2 regions of the Streptomyces sp. CA-210063 genome follow, and region 1 is predicted to be linked to the other one. Evidence: predicted binding sites of a transcription regulator. Region 1 holds the regulator's gene; the other holds the start of a gene.
The links. Region 1 encodes HspR, which represses chaperone genes until heat shock. Its sites were predicted from a motif close to TTGAGNNNNNNNNNCTCAA; they were not measured.
Positions count from the first base shown of each region.

Region 2: the regulator HspR is predicted to act here: its motif matches at 2,942-2,960, upstream of lon (endopeptidase La).

Region 1 is NZ_CP102512.1:4,913,505-4,920,782, reverse strand. It holds gene dnaK (molecular chaperone DnaK) at 1-1,773, shown strand, start outside; gene grpE (nucleotide exchange factor GrpE) at 1,770-2,453, shown strand; gene dnaJ (molecular chaperone DnaJ) at 2,508-3,692, shown strand; gene JIX56_RS21270 (heat shock protein transcriptional repressor HspR) at 3,698-4,150, shown strand; gene JIX56_RS21265 (PA14 domain-containing protein) at 4,254-6,677, opposite strand; gene JIX56_RS21260 (PA14 domain-containing protein) at 6,758-7,278, opposite strand, start outside.
Region 2 is NZ_CP102512.1:3,298,852-3,306,129, reverse strand. It holds gene JIX56_RS14060 (tetratricopeptide repeat protein) at 1-20, shown strand, start outside; gene JIX56_RS14055 (hypothetical protein) at 52-1,434, shown strand; gene JIX56_RS14050 (GNAT family N-acetyltransferase) at 1,734-2,390, opposite strand; gene lon (endopeptidase La) at 2,983-5,385, shown strand; gene JIX56_RS14035 (MarR family winged helix-turn-helix transcriptional regulator) at 5,630-6,124, shown strand; gene JIX56_RS14030 (protein phosphatase 2C domain-containing protein) at 6,144-6,929, opposite strand.

The sequences.
Region 1 (7,278 bases):
GTCATCACCAACGCAGAGGGCGCCAGGACCACGCCGTCCGTCGTCGCCTTCGCCAAGAACGGTGAGGTGCTCGTCGGAGAGGTCGCCAAGCGCCAGGCGGTCACGAACGTGGACCGGACGATTCGGTCCGTGAAGCGTCACATGGGCACGGACTGGAAGATCGAGCTCGACGGGAAGCACTTCAACCCGCAGCAGATGAGCGCCTTCATCCTGCAGAAGCTGAAGCGCGACGCCGAGGCCTACCTGGGCGAGAAGGTCGCGGACGCGGTCATCACCGTCCCGGCGTACTTCAACGACTCCGAGCGGCAGGCCACCAAGGAGGCCGGTGAGATCGCGGGCCTCAACGTCCTGCGCATCGTCAACGAGCCCACCGCCGCCGCCCTCGCCTACGGTCTCGACAAGGACGACCAGACGATCCTCGTCTTCGACCTCGGTGGCGGCACCTTCGACGTGTCGCTCCTGGAGATCGGTGACGGCGTCGTCGAGGTGAAGGCCACCAACGGCGACAACCACCTCGGTGGTGACGACTGGGACCAGCGCGTCGTCGACTACCTGGTGCAGCAGTTCCGCGCCGGGCACGGCGTGGACCTCGCCAAGGACAAGATGGCCCTGCAGCGTCTGCGTGAGGCCGCCGAGAAGGCCAAGATCGAGCTGTCCTCGTCCACCGAGACCTCGATCAACCTGCCCTACATCACCGCCTCCGCCGAGGGCCCGCTGCACCTGGACGAGAAGCTCACCCGGGCTCAGTTCCAGCAGCTGACGGCCGACCTGCTGGAGCGCTGCAAGACGCCGTTCCACAACGTCATCAAGGACGCCGGGATCGCCCTCTCCGAGATCGACCACGTCGTTCTCGTCGGTGGCTCCACCCGTATGCCCGCCGTCGCCGAGCTCGTCAAGGAGCTGACCGGCGGCAAGGAGGCCAACAAGGGTGTGAACCCGGACGAGGTCGTCGCCATCGGCGCCTCGCTCCAGGCCGGTGTCCTCAAGGGTGAGGTCAAGGACGTCCTGCTCCTCGACGTGACCCCGCTGTCCCTCGGTATCGAGACCAAGGGCGGCATCATGACCAAGCTCATCGAGCGGAACACGACGATCCCGACCAAGCGGTCCGAGATCTTCACCACCGCCGAGGACAACCAGCCGTCCGTGCAGATCCAGGTCTACCAGGGCGAGCGCGAGATCGCGGCGTACAACAAGAAGCTCGGGATGTTCGAGCTGACCGGTCTGCCGCCGGCGCCCCGCGGCGTCCCGCAGATCGAGGTGTCCTTCGACATCGACGCCAACGGCATCATGCACGTGACCGCGAAGGACCTGGGCACGGGCAAGGAGCAGAAGATGACCGTCACCGGCGGCTCCTCGCTGCCGAAGGACGAGGTCGACCGCATGCGCCAGGAGGCCGAGCAGTACGCGGAGGAGGACCACCGCCGCCGCGAGGCCGCCGAGACCCGTAACCAGGGCGAGCAGCTCGTCTACCAGACCGAGAAGTTCCTCAAGGACAACGAGGACAAGGTCCCCGGCGACATCAAGACGGAGGTCGAGGCGTCCGTCGAGGAGCTGAAGGCCGCGCTCAAGGGTGAGGACACCGCCGAGATCCGCACGGCCACCGAGAAGGTCGCGGCCGTCTCGCAGAAGCTCGGCCAGGCCCTCTACGCGGACGCCCAGGCCGCGCAGGCCGCGGGCGGGCCCGAGGGTGCGGCCGCCGGTGGCGCCAAGGCCGACGACGACGTCGTGGACGCCGAGATCGTCGACGAGGACCGGAAGGACGGTGCCGCGTGACGGAGGAGACCCCGGGCTTCGACGAGCAGCAGCCGCAGTCGGCTCAGCCGCAGCAGCCCGACGTCCCCTCCGGCTCGGACGACGCCGAGCCGAAGGCCGCCCCCCAGGAGGGGGCGGCCCCGGCCGGGGACGCGGCAGCAGCGGCCCAGGTGGCCGGTCTGACGGCGCAGCTGGACCAGGTGCGTACGGCGCTCGGTGAGCGCACGGCGGACCTCCAGCGGCTCCAGGCCGAGTACCAGAACTACCGCCGCCGGGTCGAACGCGACCGGATCACGGTCAGGGAGATCGCCATCGCGAACCTCCTCACCGAGCTCCTGCCCGTGCTCGACGACATCGGCCGCGCGCGGGAGCACGGCGAACTCGTCGGCGGCTTCAAGTCCGTCGCCGAGTCGCTCGAGACCGTCGCGGCGAAGATGGGCCTGCAGCAGTTCGGCAAGGAGGGCGAGCCCTTCGACCCGACGATCCACGAGGCCCTGATGCACAGCTACGCGCCCGACGTCACCGAGACGACGTGCGTGGCGATTCTCCAGCCGGGGTATCGCATCGGCGAGCGCACCATCCGCCCCGCGCGGGTGGCCGTGGCCGAGCCCCAGCCGGGGGCGCAGACCGTCAAGGCGGACTCCTCCGAGACCGCCGAGGCGGCCGACGACAAGGAGAGCGGTGGCCCGGAAGAGGGCTGACGCCGACGGCGTACACGGTGACGTGCACGGTGAGTGGAAGGAGGGACGTCGCGGATGAGTACCAAGGACTTCATCGAGAAGGACTACTACAAGGTCCTCGGCGTCCCCAAGGACGCCACCGAGGCCGAGATCAAGAAGGCGTACCGCAAGCTCGCCCGCGAGTTCCACCCGGACGCCAACAAGGGCAACACCAGGGCCGAGGAGCGCTTCAAGGAGATCTCCGAGGCCAACGACATCCTCGGCGACCCCAAGAAGCGCAAGGAGTACGACGAGGCCCGCGCCCTCTTCGGCAACGGCGGGTTCCGCCCGGGGCCCGGCGCCGGCGGCTCGTTCAACTTCGACCTGGGCGACCTCTTCGGCGGCGGCGCCCAAGGCGGCCAGGGCGGCCAGGGAGCGGGCGGCTTCGGCGGGGGCATCGGGGACGTCTTCGGGGGCCTGTTCAACCGGGGCAGCTCCGGCACCACGCGGGTGCAGCCCCGGCGCGGCCAGGACATCGAGTCTGAGGTCACGCTGAGCTTCACCGAGGCCATCGAGGGCGCGACCGTACCGCTCAGGATGTCCTCGCAGTCGCCCTGCAAGGCCTGCTCGGGCACCGGCGACGCCAACGGCACACCCCGGGTGTGCCCGACGTGCGTCGGCACCGGCCAGGTCGCGCGGGGCTCCGGCGGCGGCTTCTCCCTGACCGACCCCTGCCCGGACTGCAAGGGCCGGGGCCTGATCGCCGAGCACCCCTGCGACATCTGCAAGGGGTCGGGCCGCGCCAAGTCGTCCCGCACCATGCAGGTCCGGATCCCGGCGGGCGTCTCCGACGGCCAACGGATCCGGCTGCGCGGCAAGGGCGCGCCGGGCGAGCGGGGCGGCCCGGCGGGCGACCTGTACGTGGTCGTGCACGTCGACCCGCACCCGGTGTTCGGCCGCAAGGAGGACAACCTCACGGTGACCGTGCCGGTGACGTATCCCGAGGCGGCGCTCGGCGGCGAGGTCAGGGTCCCGACCCTGGGCGGACCGCCGGTCACCCTGAAACTGCCTCCGGGCACCCCCAACGGCCGTACGATGCGGGCCCGGGGCAAGGGCGCCTTCCGCAAGGACGGCACCCGCGGGGACCTGCTGATCACCGTCGAGGTGAGTGTTCCGAAGGACCTGTCGGGGAAGGCTCGTGACGCCCTGGAGGCGTATCGCGAGGCGACCGCGGGCGAGGACCCGCGGGCGGAGCTGTTCCAGGCCGCGAAGGGAGCATGAATGTGATGGACGGCCGCCGTCGAAACCCCTATGAGCTGACGGAAGAGACACCGGTGTACGTCATCTCGGTGGCCGCCCAGCTCTCCGGTCTGCACCCGCAGACCCTGCGCCAGTACGACCGCCTCGGCCTGGTCTCGCCCGACCGCACCGCCGGGCGGGGCCGCCGCTACTCGGCCCGCGACATCGAACTGCTGCGCACGGTCCAGCAGTTGTCGCAGGACGAGGGCATCAACCTGGCCGGCATCAAGCGCATCATCGAACTGGAGAACCAGGTCGCCGCGCTCCAGGCGAGGGTGGCCGAGATGGAGGCCGCCCTCGACGGCGCCGCCGCGGCCATGCGGCAGCGCGAGGCCGCGGTCCACGCGTCGTACCGGCGTGACCTGGTGCCGTATCAGGAGATGCAGCAGAGCAGCGCGTTGGTGGTGTGGCGGCCGAAGGGGCGGCAGCCCACGGACTGACGTCACGTCAACTGCGCGAAAGGGGCCCGGAGGATTCTCCGGGCCCCTTTTCTGTGCGGATCTTCCTGTGCGGATCTTCGTGTGCGGATCTTCGTGTGCGGGCTCAGAACCAGGATTCCCAGATGCCGTACGCCCGCGATGTCGTCGCGGCCTCGGCACCGGCGGAGTCCAGGCGGACGACGCGGTAGTAGTACAGACCCAGCTTGTCCTCGTGGACGGTGGTGTCCATGTAGGACGTGGCGTCGTCCATCGTGCCCTCGGTCAGGGTGACGTAGGCGGCCGAGGCCGGGTCCCAGCGTTCCACGCGATAGCCCGTGAACCGGGCGCAGTCACCGAGGCCGGAGCTCTCGGAGCAGCCGACGTAGAGATCCGGGTAGCTGTCCTCACTGATCGCGGTCCCCGTCCAGCCCGGCGGCCGGGTGTCGGGCAGCGTGACCGAGATGTCCGCGGTGTTGAAGAACTCCGGGCCCTCGTCGTACACGCGCTCCTCGGCGGCCACCCGGTAGACGTGGGTGGCGCCGTCTGGGACGGTCGGGCAGATCTTCTCGGTCTCGGCGAGCGAGTCGCCGTTCCAGCAGTTCTTCACCCAGACCGTCTCCCCGGTGTCCGGGTCGGTCGTGCCCTGCCACACGTGGTAGCCGATGACGTCTTCGTCGCTGTGCGGCGTCCACGTCAGCCGCACACCGAGCGGGACGACCTCGGCCGTCAGACCCTCGACCGGCGAGGGGCGCACGGTGTCCGGCGTGGTCGCCGTGGCGGCCGGACCGGGCCGGGACTCGTGCCCGTACGGGTCGACCGTCACGATCCGGTACTCGTACGTCGTCTCGGACGCGCCCGAGACGTCCCGGCAGACGCCGTTGATCTGCTGACGTTCGGCGTACGCGGGGGCGTCGTCACCGGCCCACGTCCCGTACGTCTTCGGGGCCTCCAGCGGCAGGTCCTGCGAGGAGTCCGGCTTGCACTTGTCGACGACGGTGCTCTCGCCCGTCGCCGGGTCGGTGCGGACGATCCGGTACGTGAGCAGCGGGCTGTCGTCGAAGGTCCACGGGTCGGTGCTGCTCCACTCGACGGAGACGCCCCCGCCGTAGTTGTAGGCCCTGGTCGCGAACGCGGGGATCGCCTCCGGCCGGTCGGCCATCGTCAGCGTGATCTCCGCCGGGGCCGCCGCGTTGCCCTTCGCGTCCACCGAACGCACCGCGTACCGGTAGCTGTCGGCGATCGCGAGACGCTGGCGCGGCACGACGTCGGTCGCCGTGGTGGTGCCGCCGCCGCGCAGGGCGTCGAGCCAGCCGCCGGTCGCCGGGTCGTACTGGAGGACCTGGTACGAGGCGGCTCCGTCGGCGGCGGACCACAGCAGGTGCGGGACGCCCGACCGGTACTCGACCCGGGCGTCGGCGACGGGCGCCGGCGGCGTCATGTCGAAGGTGGTGAAGGTCGTGGCGGCCGAGTACACCGACCAGTTGCCGGCCGCGTCGCGGGCCCGGCCCCGGTAAGTGACGTCGCTGCCGTCGGCGGGACGCCCGGTGTCGCAGACCGTGCTCTTGGCTCCGGTGTACACGGTCTTCCAGGTGCCGGAGTCGAGCCGCTGCAGCTCGTAGGACGCGATGTCGGCCCTGTTCGCCGCCGTGGTGACGAACTCCGGGGCGGAATAGGGCTGTTGGTCCGGGCAGCCGTCCATCTCCAGGAACGGCGCGGCCGGCGGCGTCTTGTCCACGGTGGTGACGCTCCGGTCCGCCGAGCCGGCCGAGGTGTTGCCGGCCTTGTCGTAGGCCCGGACCTCGTAGTAGTACGACCCGCCGGTCGGCGGCGGGCTGTCGGTGTACGAGGTGTACGAGGTGGACGTGGTGGACGTGATCGTGGCGAGGGCCTTGGTGCCGAAGGCGTCACCCGCCGGCCGCCGGTAGACGCGGTAGCCGGCGAGGTCCATCTCCTTGTTCCTGGACCAGGTGAGCTTGGCCTTGCGGGTCGCCTGGTCGTACGTGACCGACGTGCCCGTCGGGGCGAGGGGCTTGACCTTGTCGACGGTGGCGGAGGTGCGGGGTGCGTAGGCGAAGGAGACGTTCGCCGCGCCGGTCCAGTTGACGTAGTCGACGCGCAGGGTGTGCTTGCCGGAGGGGATCGTGACGTTGACGGTCTTCTTCGCCGTCGACGAGACGTTCTTCCACAGGTCGACCTTGCGGGTGCCGTCGAGATAGACGCGGATGCCGTCCTGGGCGGCGGCGGTGAAGGTGAACGGGCCGCCGGAGCCGAAGTCGCGGGTGACGGTCCAGCGGACGCCGAAGTTGTTCTTCGGCAGACCGGTGGCGGGCGCTCCGGTGCCCCAGTTCTCGCTGATCTTCGTGTCGCAGTCGGTCTTCTTCGGCGTACCGGAGAACGAGGTGTTGCCGTAGAACTGCCGCTTGAAGACGGGCGAGGCGCAGCTCGTGTCCGCGCTCGCCGCCGTGGTCGCGGTGGTGAGGAGACCGGCGGAGGTGGCGAGCACGACGGCGGTGGCGGCCGCGGCGGTCGTGCGTCTGGCTGGGGTCATGAGGTCCTTCTGTCGTACAGCGTCGAGGAGGCGGCGCCGGCCTGTTCCGGCGCCGCCCCTCCGCGTCGGCTCGGAGTCGTTCAGGAGAGCGGCGGTACGGCCACGCTCACGAGGACCGGCAGGGAGCTGCTGCCGTCCTCGCGTACGCCGGAGACCTGGTACCAGAGGGTCGTGCCGGTCGGGACGCCCCTGTCGTAGAGCGGTGAGTAGTCCGACTCGGGCAGCGGGTCGAAGATGCCGGTCTGCGGGTTCCAGCGGGAGACACGGGTGCCGTAGTAGTCCTCCGTGCCCGCGGGGGACGTCAGGGTCAACGCCACCTCCGTGCCGAAGCTCGTGACGCTCGCCCAGGCTGTGTGGGTGGCGCCGGAGGGCGTCTCCACCGTGGGCCTCAGGTCCGGTTCGGTGATGTGGAGGGTGGTGCCGGCGCCGGCGTTCTCGGCGAAGTCGACGGGCCGGACGACGTAGCAGAGCTTCTCGCCGTCCGCGGGGTTGGCGTCCCGGTACGAGGTCTCGTCGACGTCGGCGTAGCCGATGTGCTCCGGGGCGGAGCAGACGGTGGAGCCGCCCTCGACGACGGTCGTGCCCCGCCATACCGAGTACC
Region 2 (7,278 bases), 1.6 Mb from region 1:
CTTCGACCAACAGCCCCTGAAGGGGCGGTCCCCGAGCGGAAGGAACCGACCATGCGCACCGCCGACGAGGCGTTCCACCAGTACACCCAGGCGTTGCGTGCCTTCACCGAAGGAAACTACCGGGACGCCGTGCGCGGCGCCCGGAATCTGCTGCCCAGCCTGCGCACGGCGCGGGACCCCGCCGTCGTTGAAGTCAGGCTGGAGACCATCCGCCTGCTGCTGGACGCTTCCGAGCTGTGGTGGTCCACCGGCAGCAGCAGTGGAACCGAGCCGGAACCGGCCCACGACGACCTGGTCGACGAAGCCCGCCAGGTCGCAGTGATCCTGGGCAACCAGCGGTCCCGGGCTGTCGCCGCCCTGCTCAGGGGCCGCCATCTGATCGGATCCAACGGCCTTGGACGGGCCGTCGCCGCCTTCGCCGAGGCCGCCCGGCTGGCCGAGGACGCCGGCGATGATCTGCTGCTCCTGGACGCCCTGACACTCCAGGGGCACCACACGGTCGGCCGGTCCATCACCAAGGGCGCCGCCCTGTTGGCGGAGGCCCAGCGAATCGCGGAACGGATTGCCGACCGCCGTGGCCCCGATGCGGCGGGCCCGGCCTTCGCACACTGGACGCTGCGGATCGCCAAACTCGACTGCGTACGTGGCGTGGCCGAGTTCGACCTCGGCCACTTCGACACCGGCGAGCGGCTGCTGCGCCAGGCCCTTGTCGTGGCCACTGCGGCGGACCTGCACGACCAGCGCGCCACGTCCACCAACTACCTGTGCCAGCTCCTCATCGCTGCCGGCCGCTTCGGCGAGGCGGAAGCCACCCTCACCCGGGAGATCGACCTCCTCGGCGGCTACGCGGCTGACAGCCCCCACCAGGCGTACAACCGCGCCCTGCTCGGCAAGACGCGGATCGAGGACGCCCGGCCCGACGACGCCGGCCCCGAGATCGAGATCGCCTGGGGCCTTTTGGAGAAGCGTCCGCACCACGGCATCCTCACCCTGGTCCGCAACTACCTGGCGGAGCTGTTGCTTCAGCCCCGCTACACGGGCCGCGACCTCGGCACTGCCGAAAACCTGCTGCGCGAATCGATCTGGGAGTGCCGCCGCACCGACTTCCAGCGCAGCGAGGTCGCAGCCCTGTGCCTGCTCTCCCTCGTCCGGCAGGAACTCGGCGACAGCGCGGCGGCGGTGCGCCACAGCGCCGGGGCCGTGGAGCTGCTGGAGGCGGCGGGCGGCACGATGCCCGCGCTCCGTACCGAGGAGGTCTACCACCGCCACTACGTGGCGCTCAGCGGCGTCGGCCGGGAGGTCGACGCGGCCGACGCTCTCCGAAAGGCCCGGCGGTGCATCCTCGCCAAGGCGGACAGCATCGCTGACCCGGGGCTGCGCACCACGTTCCTGCAGCGGGTGCCGCTCAACCGCGCCGCGCTCACGGAGGGGTGACCCCGGCGCGCTGGGCGGGTGGAGCGAGGCGCGGGCGACTCGCTGTACGCGGACGGAACCCTGCGCGCCGTACCGCGTGATCTCCAGGCGGCCAAACGCTCCTCTGCCTCCGCCACACGCTCGTTCAACGAGTCGATCTCATGCCCGGACTGGTCGTCGAGCCGGCCCGCGCTCCGCGGGCTGCTCGGGCGCTCCGGGACGTCTCCGGGCAGCGGACATCGGCGTCGGCTGCCGTGTGGACGATCGGCGTTGTCCGCGGCGGGGGCTGCGGCCTACGTGTCAACGGCAGCGGGCGGAACTCACGGCTCACGGACGCCCGTGAACCGCGCGCTCGTCAACGGCGCCACCACCCCCCACCCCAGCGACTCGTACAGCGCCCGCCCGTCCGGCGTTCCGCCCAGCACCCCCACCTCCGCGCCCTGGTCGAGGGCGGTGTGGGTGAGGGTCCGCATGACGAGGGTGCCGAGGCCGCGGCGGCGGTGGTCCGGGGACGTCTCTATCTGGTCGACGACCGCCGTCGCCCCGGTCGGGGCGATCTGGCCGCGCGCGGCCAGGGAGCCGTCCGGCGCGGCGACCATCACCCGGGTGACGCCACCGCGTGACCAGGTGCGCAGGCGGTAGCCGTCGGGCACGGCGGCCGGGGCCTCGTGGGACCTCAGCCGCACGGACATCAGGTAGCCCGGCTCGGGGTCGACCCACCAGCCCTCGCCCAGCCAGGGGGTCACCGTCGACGGCGCCGCGAAGACCTTGAGCCAGGTTCCGGCACCGGTGACGGCGCCCGCGACCTTGCGGACCGCCGCCTCCTCCACCTCGTCGTTCGTCGTGCCGAAGACATGGCGGGTGACGTGCTGGGCCATCCCCATGTCGATCGTGCACCCCCAGGGCTCCTCCACCGGCGGCGCCGCACCTCGCGACACGACCCATCCGTCGACCCAGGCCCGCACGACCGCGTCCACCGCAACCCCCGTGTTTGTAATAGGTGAGATTGCGATAAGACTATTACGGATGTCGGGGTGGGGGCGACCCCCGGTCGGTACTTCGGCGGGCGCCGTCGACGCTTCGCGGGGCGGGCGCGGGTCCTGCGGCGGCGCCGTGAAACCCTCGGACAGGTCCAGTGGGAAGGGGGCACCCGGCGCGTGCGGGTCCCAGCCGCCGGCGAGGGCCCGCCGGATCGCGTCCGCGACAGCCGACGGGAGCACGGGCCGCGCGGGCCGCCCGAACCAGTTCCCGGCGTGCGGCTGGTCCGTCGTGACCACCAGGGTGGCGCCGGCGTTCTCGGCGAGCGTCACCGCGTACGTGCACGGCGACCAGCACAGTGCCTGGCTGTACGTCGGCCTCCGACGCACCCGCCGGCGGTAGCCCACACCGTCGACCGTGATGAGCCGTGCCCCCTTCTCGCCGATCGCCAAACCCCTCCCTCGTGCCCTGCGGATGCCCTCCGCCCACTCCGGTGATCGCCCACAGCGAACGCCCCGCCCCTCGGGGAACATTCAGCGGCTCATGTGCATTGAGTCGGCATAGCTCAACTTGACTGCCGAGGGAGAGATCATGGCTTCGACGTCCGCACCGCTCACCCTGCCCGTACTGCCGCTCGACGAAGAGGTCGTGCTGCCCGGAATGGTGGTGCCGCTGGACCTCAATGACACGGATGTACGGGCCGCGGTGGAGGCCGCGCAGGCGGCGGCGCGGGCGGAGCCCGGGAAGCCGAAGGTGCTGCTGGTGCCGAGGATCGACGGGGCGTACGCGAGCACGGGTGTGCTCGGGACCGTCGAGCAGGTCGGAAGGCTGGCGGACGGAGACCCCGGCGCGCTCATCCGCGCACTCGGACGCGTGCGGATCGGGGCCGGGACCACCGGGCCCGGTGCCGCCCTGTGGGTCGAGGGGACACGGCTCGACGAGAGTGTTCCGGACCCACTGCCCGGCCAGGTCACCGAACTCGTCAAGGAGTACAAGGCCCTTGCCACCAGCTGGCTGCGCAAGCGCGGCGCCTGGCAGGTCGTGGACCGCGTGCAGGCCATCGACGACGTGTCCGCGCTCGCCGACAACTCCGGCTACTCACCCTTCCTCACCACCGAGCAGAAGATCCAGCTCCTGGAGACCGGCGACCCCGTCGCCCGGCTGAAGCTCGCCACCCAGTTGCTGCGCGACCACCTCGCCGAGCAGGACGTCGCCGAGACCATCGCCAAGGACGTCCAGGAGGGCGTCGAGAAGCAGCAGCGCGAGTTCCTGCTGCGGCGGCAGCTCGAAGCCGTCCGCAAGGAACTGCGCGAGCTGAACGGCGAGAAGGACGGCGAGGAGTCCGACGACTACCGGGCGCGCGTCGAGGCCGCCGATCTGCCGGAGACCGTACGGGAGGCCGCGCTCAAGGAGGTCGACAAGCTGGAGCGGTCGAGCGACCAGTCGCCCGAGGGCGGGTGGATCCGGACGTGGCTCGACACCGTCCTCGAACTGCCCTGGAACGAGCGGACCGTGGACGCGTACGACATCCAGGGCGCCCAGCGGGTGCTCGACGCCGAGCACGCGGGTCTCGAGGACGTGAAGGAGCGCATCACCGAGTACCTCGCCGTGCGCAAGCGGCGCGCGGAGCGGGGGCTGGGTGTCGTCGGCGGGCGGCGCGGCGGTGCCGTGCTCGCCCTCGTCGGGCCGCCCGGTGTCGGCAAGACCAGCCTCGGCGAGTCCGTGGCGCACGCCATGGGGCGCAAGTTCGTCCGGGTCGCGCTCGGCGGCGTACGGGACGAGGCGGAGATCCGCGGCCACCGGCGTACGTATGTGGGCGCCCTGCCCGGCCGTATCGTCCGCGCCATCAAGGAGGCGGGATCCATGAACCCCGTCGTCCTGCTCGACGAGATCGACAAGGTGGGCTCCGACTTCCGGGGCGACCCGGCCGCCGCGCTGCTCGAAGTCCTCGACCCCGCCCAGAACCACACCTTCCGGGACCACTACCTGGAGGTGGAGCTGGACCTGAGCGACGTCGTCTTCCTCGCCACCGCCAATGTGCTGGAGGCGATCCCGGAGGCGCTGCTCGACCGGATGGAGCTCGTCCGGCTGGACGGGTACACCGAGGACGAGAAGGTCGTCATCGCCCGGGACCACCTGCTGCCCCGTCAGCTGGAGCGGGCCGGGCTCGGCGCCGACGAGGTCACCCTCGACGAGAGCGCGCTGCGCAAGCTCGCCGGTGAGTACACGCGCGAGGCGGGTGTACGGAACCTGGAGCGGTCCGTCGCGCGGCTGCTGCGCAAGGTCGCGGCCCAGCACGAACTGGGGCAGCGGGACCTGCCGTTCACCGTCACGGACGGCGATCTGCGGGGTCTCATCGGGCGCCCGCACCATGTGCCCGAGGCGGCCCAGGACCCGGCGGAGCGGCGTACGGCCGTACCGGGTGTCGCGACCGGACTCGCGGTCACCGGTGCGGGCGGCGACGTCCTCTACGTCGAGGCGTCGCTGGCCGACCCGGAGACGGGCGCGGCGGGGCTGACCCTCACCGGCCAGCTGGGCGACGTGATGAAGGAGTCCGCGCAGATCGCGCTCTCCTTCCTGCGCTCGCACGGCGCCGAACTGGAGCTGCCCGTCGCCGACCTCAAGGACCGGGGCGTGCACATCCACTTCCCGGCGGGCGCAGTCCCCAAGGACGGCCCGAGCGCCGGAGTCACCATGACGACGGCCCTCGCCTCGCTGTTGTCCGGCCGGCTCGTCCGTACGGATGTGGCGATGACCGGTGAGGTCTCGCTGACGGGGCGCGTCCTGCCCATCGGCGGTGTGAAGCAGAAGCTGCTCGCCGCGCACCGGGCGGGCGTCACCACCGTCATCATTCCCAAGCGCAACGAGGCCGACCTCGACGACGTCCCCGCCGAGGTCCTCGACAAGCTCGACGTCCACGCGGTCACCGATGTCCGCCAGGTCCTGGAGCTGGCGCTGGCCCCGGCGGCGGTGGAGGTGCCCGTGGCCGCCTGACCCCGGGCGGCGGTTCCCCAAGGCTCCGGTGGTGGCGTGACGGACACCACCGGACGGAAGGCCCGGCTCCCGTGAGGGAGACCCGGGCCTTCCCCGCGCACGGACGCGCCCGCCGAGTACGGGCCGGACCGGGCGGGCGGTCGGCGCCGACCCGCGCCTGCGAAATACTGAGCGGCGCTGCCCGCAATGGCAGCCTTTGGCGGAAACCTTCAGGAACCCGGAATCGAAAATCAGGAGCGCTGACGTGCACGACGAGGGCGGAAACGGCGACCGCGGCGGTGCCGGGGCCGACATGCCGGCGAGTGGTATGGACCAGGCGTTCCTGGCGCTGGAACGGGAGCTGACGGTCCTGCTGCGGCGGGCCCGCGCCAAGTCCGGCGAGATGGCCCGGGCCGTCCACCCCGACCTGGAGTCCGCCGCCTACGGCCTCCTCGCCCGCCTCGACGAGACCGGCCGACTCCGCGCCACCGAACTCGCCGCCTACATCGGCGTCGGCAAGGCCACCATGTCCCGTCAGCTCCGCGCCCTCGAACACCTCGGCCTCATCGCCCGCGAACCCGACCCCGCCGACGGCCGCGCCTGGCTCGTCCACCTCACGGAGGAGGGCCGGGCCCGCTTCCGGGCGGTCCGGGACGCCCGGCGGGGGGCGTACGTACGGCAGCTGGCGGGATGGGACCGCGACGAGGTGGCCGAACTGGCGCGGCTGCTGCACCAGTTGAACCGGGGTGTGGAGGGCTGAGGAGGAGGAAGGGGAGCCCTCACAACTCCGCGAACACCACGCTCGCGTCGTCGTGCGTCTTGCTCCGGCCCAGGAACTCCCGCTCCGCATCGGCGCGTTCGAGTTCCCGCACCCGGTCCACCAGCGCCCCGGCCCCCTTCCTTCGTACGAAGGTGAAGCAGTCCTCCCAGTCGCCCTGCCGGAACGTGTCCACCCACCGGGTGGCGCCGTCCGTCAACGCGGCCAGTGCCCGGACCTTCTCGCGCGGGACGATCCCCGTCACCGCCCGCTCGGCCACAGCGGGATCCGCGGCCGCCGTCCAGAAGCCGCCCTCCTTGTTCCGGACCGTCGAGTCGGCGATCGCGGCCGTGGCGAGGGAGGCGCGCGGCAGCCTCGACAGACGGTCGTCCAGCACCGCCGTCACCACTCCGTCCGGCCCCTCGAACAGCAGCGCCGAGTCGGAGAGGACCAGGTACTCCACCGCCTCCGTCGACCAGCGGGCGAGGACCACTGTGGCCTGTGGTGTTCGCGGGTGAGAAAGGTCACAGGTTTGGGCGTGGGTCTGGGCGGTACGAGAAATGGCCTGTGAGAGGACGGTGACCAGCGGTGAATCCCCTTCCGAAACGGACAGTTCGGCCAGGTCGTGACCGAGGCGGGAAGAGAACCACGCGACCGAATGTCGACAGCCGTAGTCGGTGGGCGGCGGCGTCACGCCGTCGAGGAGGACGAGGGTGCCGCCCTGTCCTTTGGCGGTAAGGGCGAGCCGCGCGAAGTCCTCGTTGGGGCGGAGGGGGTCGCCGGGCTCCGAGACGAGTTCGGTGCGCATTCGGCCAGTCTGCACGAGCCCTTCCCGAGATCGACGAAAGGCCGACCATGGTTGCCGTACGACCCGGACCCTCCAGGCGAGGTGCCGGGTTTGGCATGGAATGATCGTGAGCGGTGAAGCGCGGCGGCGAATACTGTCAAAGCGCGTCGCCGACGTCCAACCGGCCCACCGCGCGGGACATCGGCGCGAGCCGGAGGAACTTGCCCGCCAACTCCTGGGGGATGTTCACTCCTTCGGGTGGCGGGACCGATGATGCGGGACCACCGCCCACCGGCACTGGGAGGGTCGGGAGCCGTACCGGGGGGACGCTCACAAGTTGACGGAACGTCACCCGGGCCCATGGGTACAC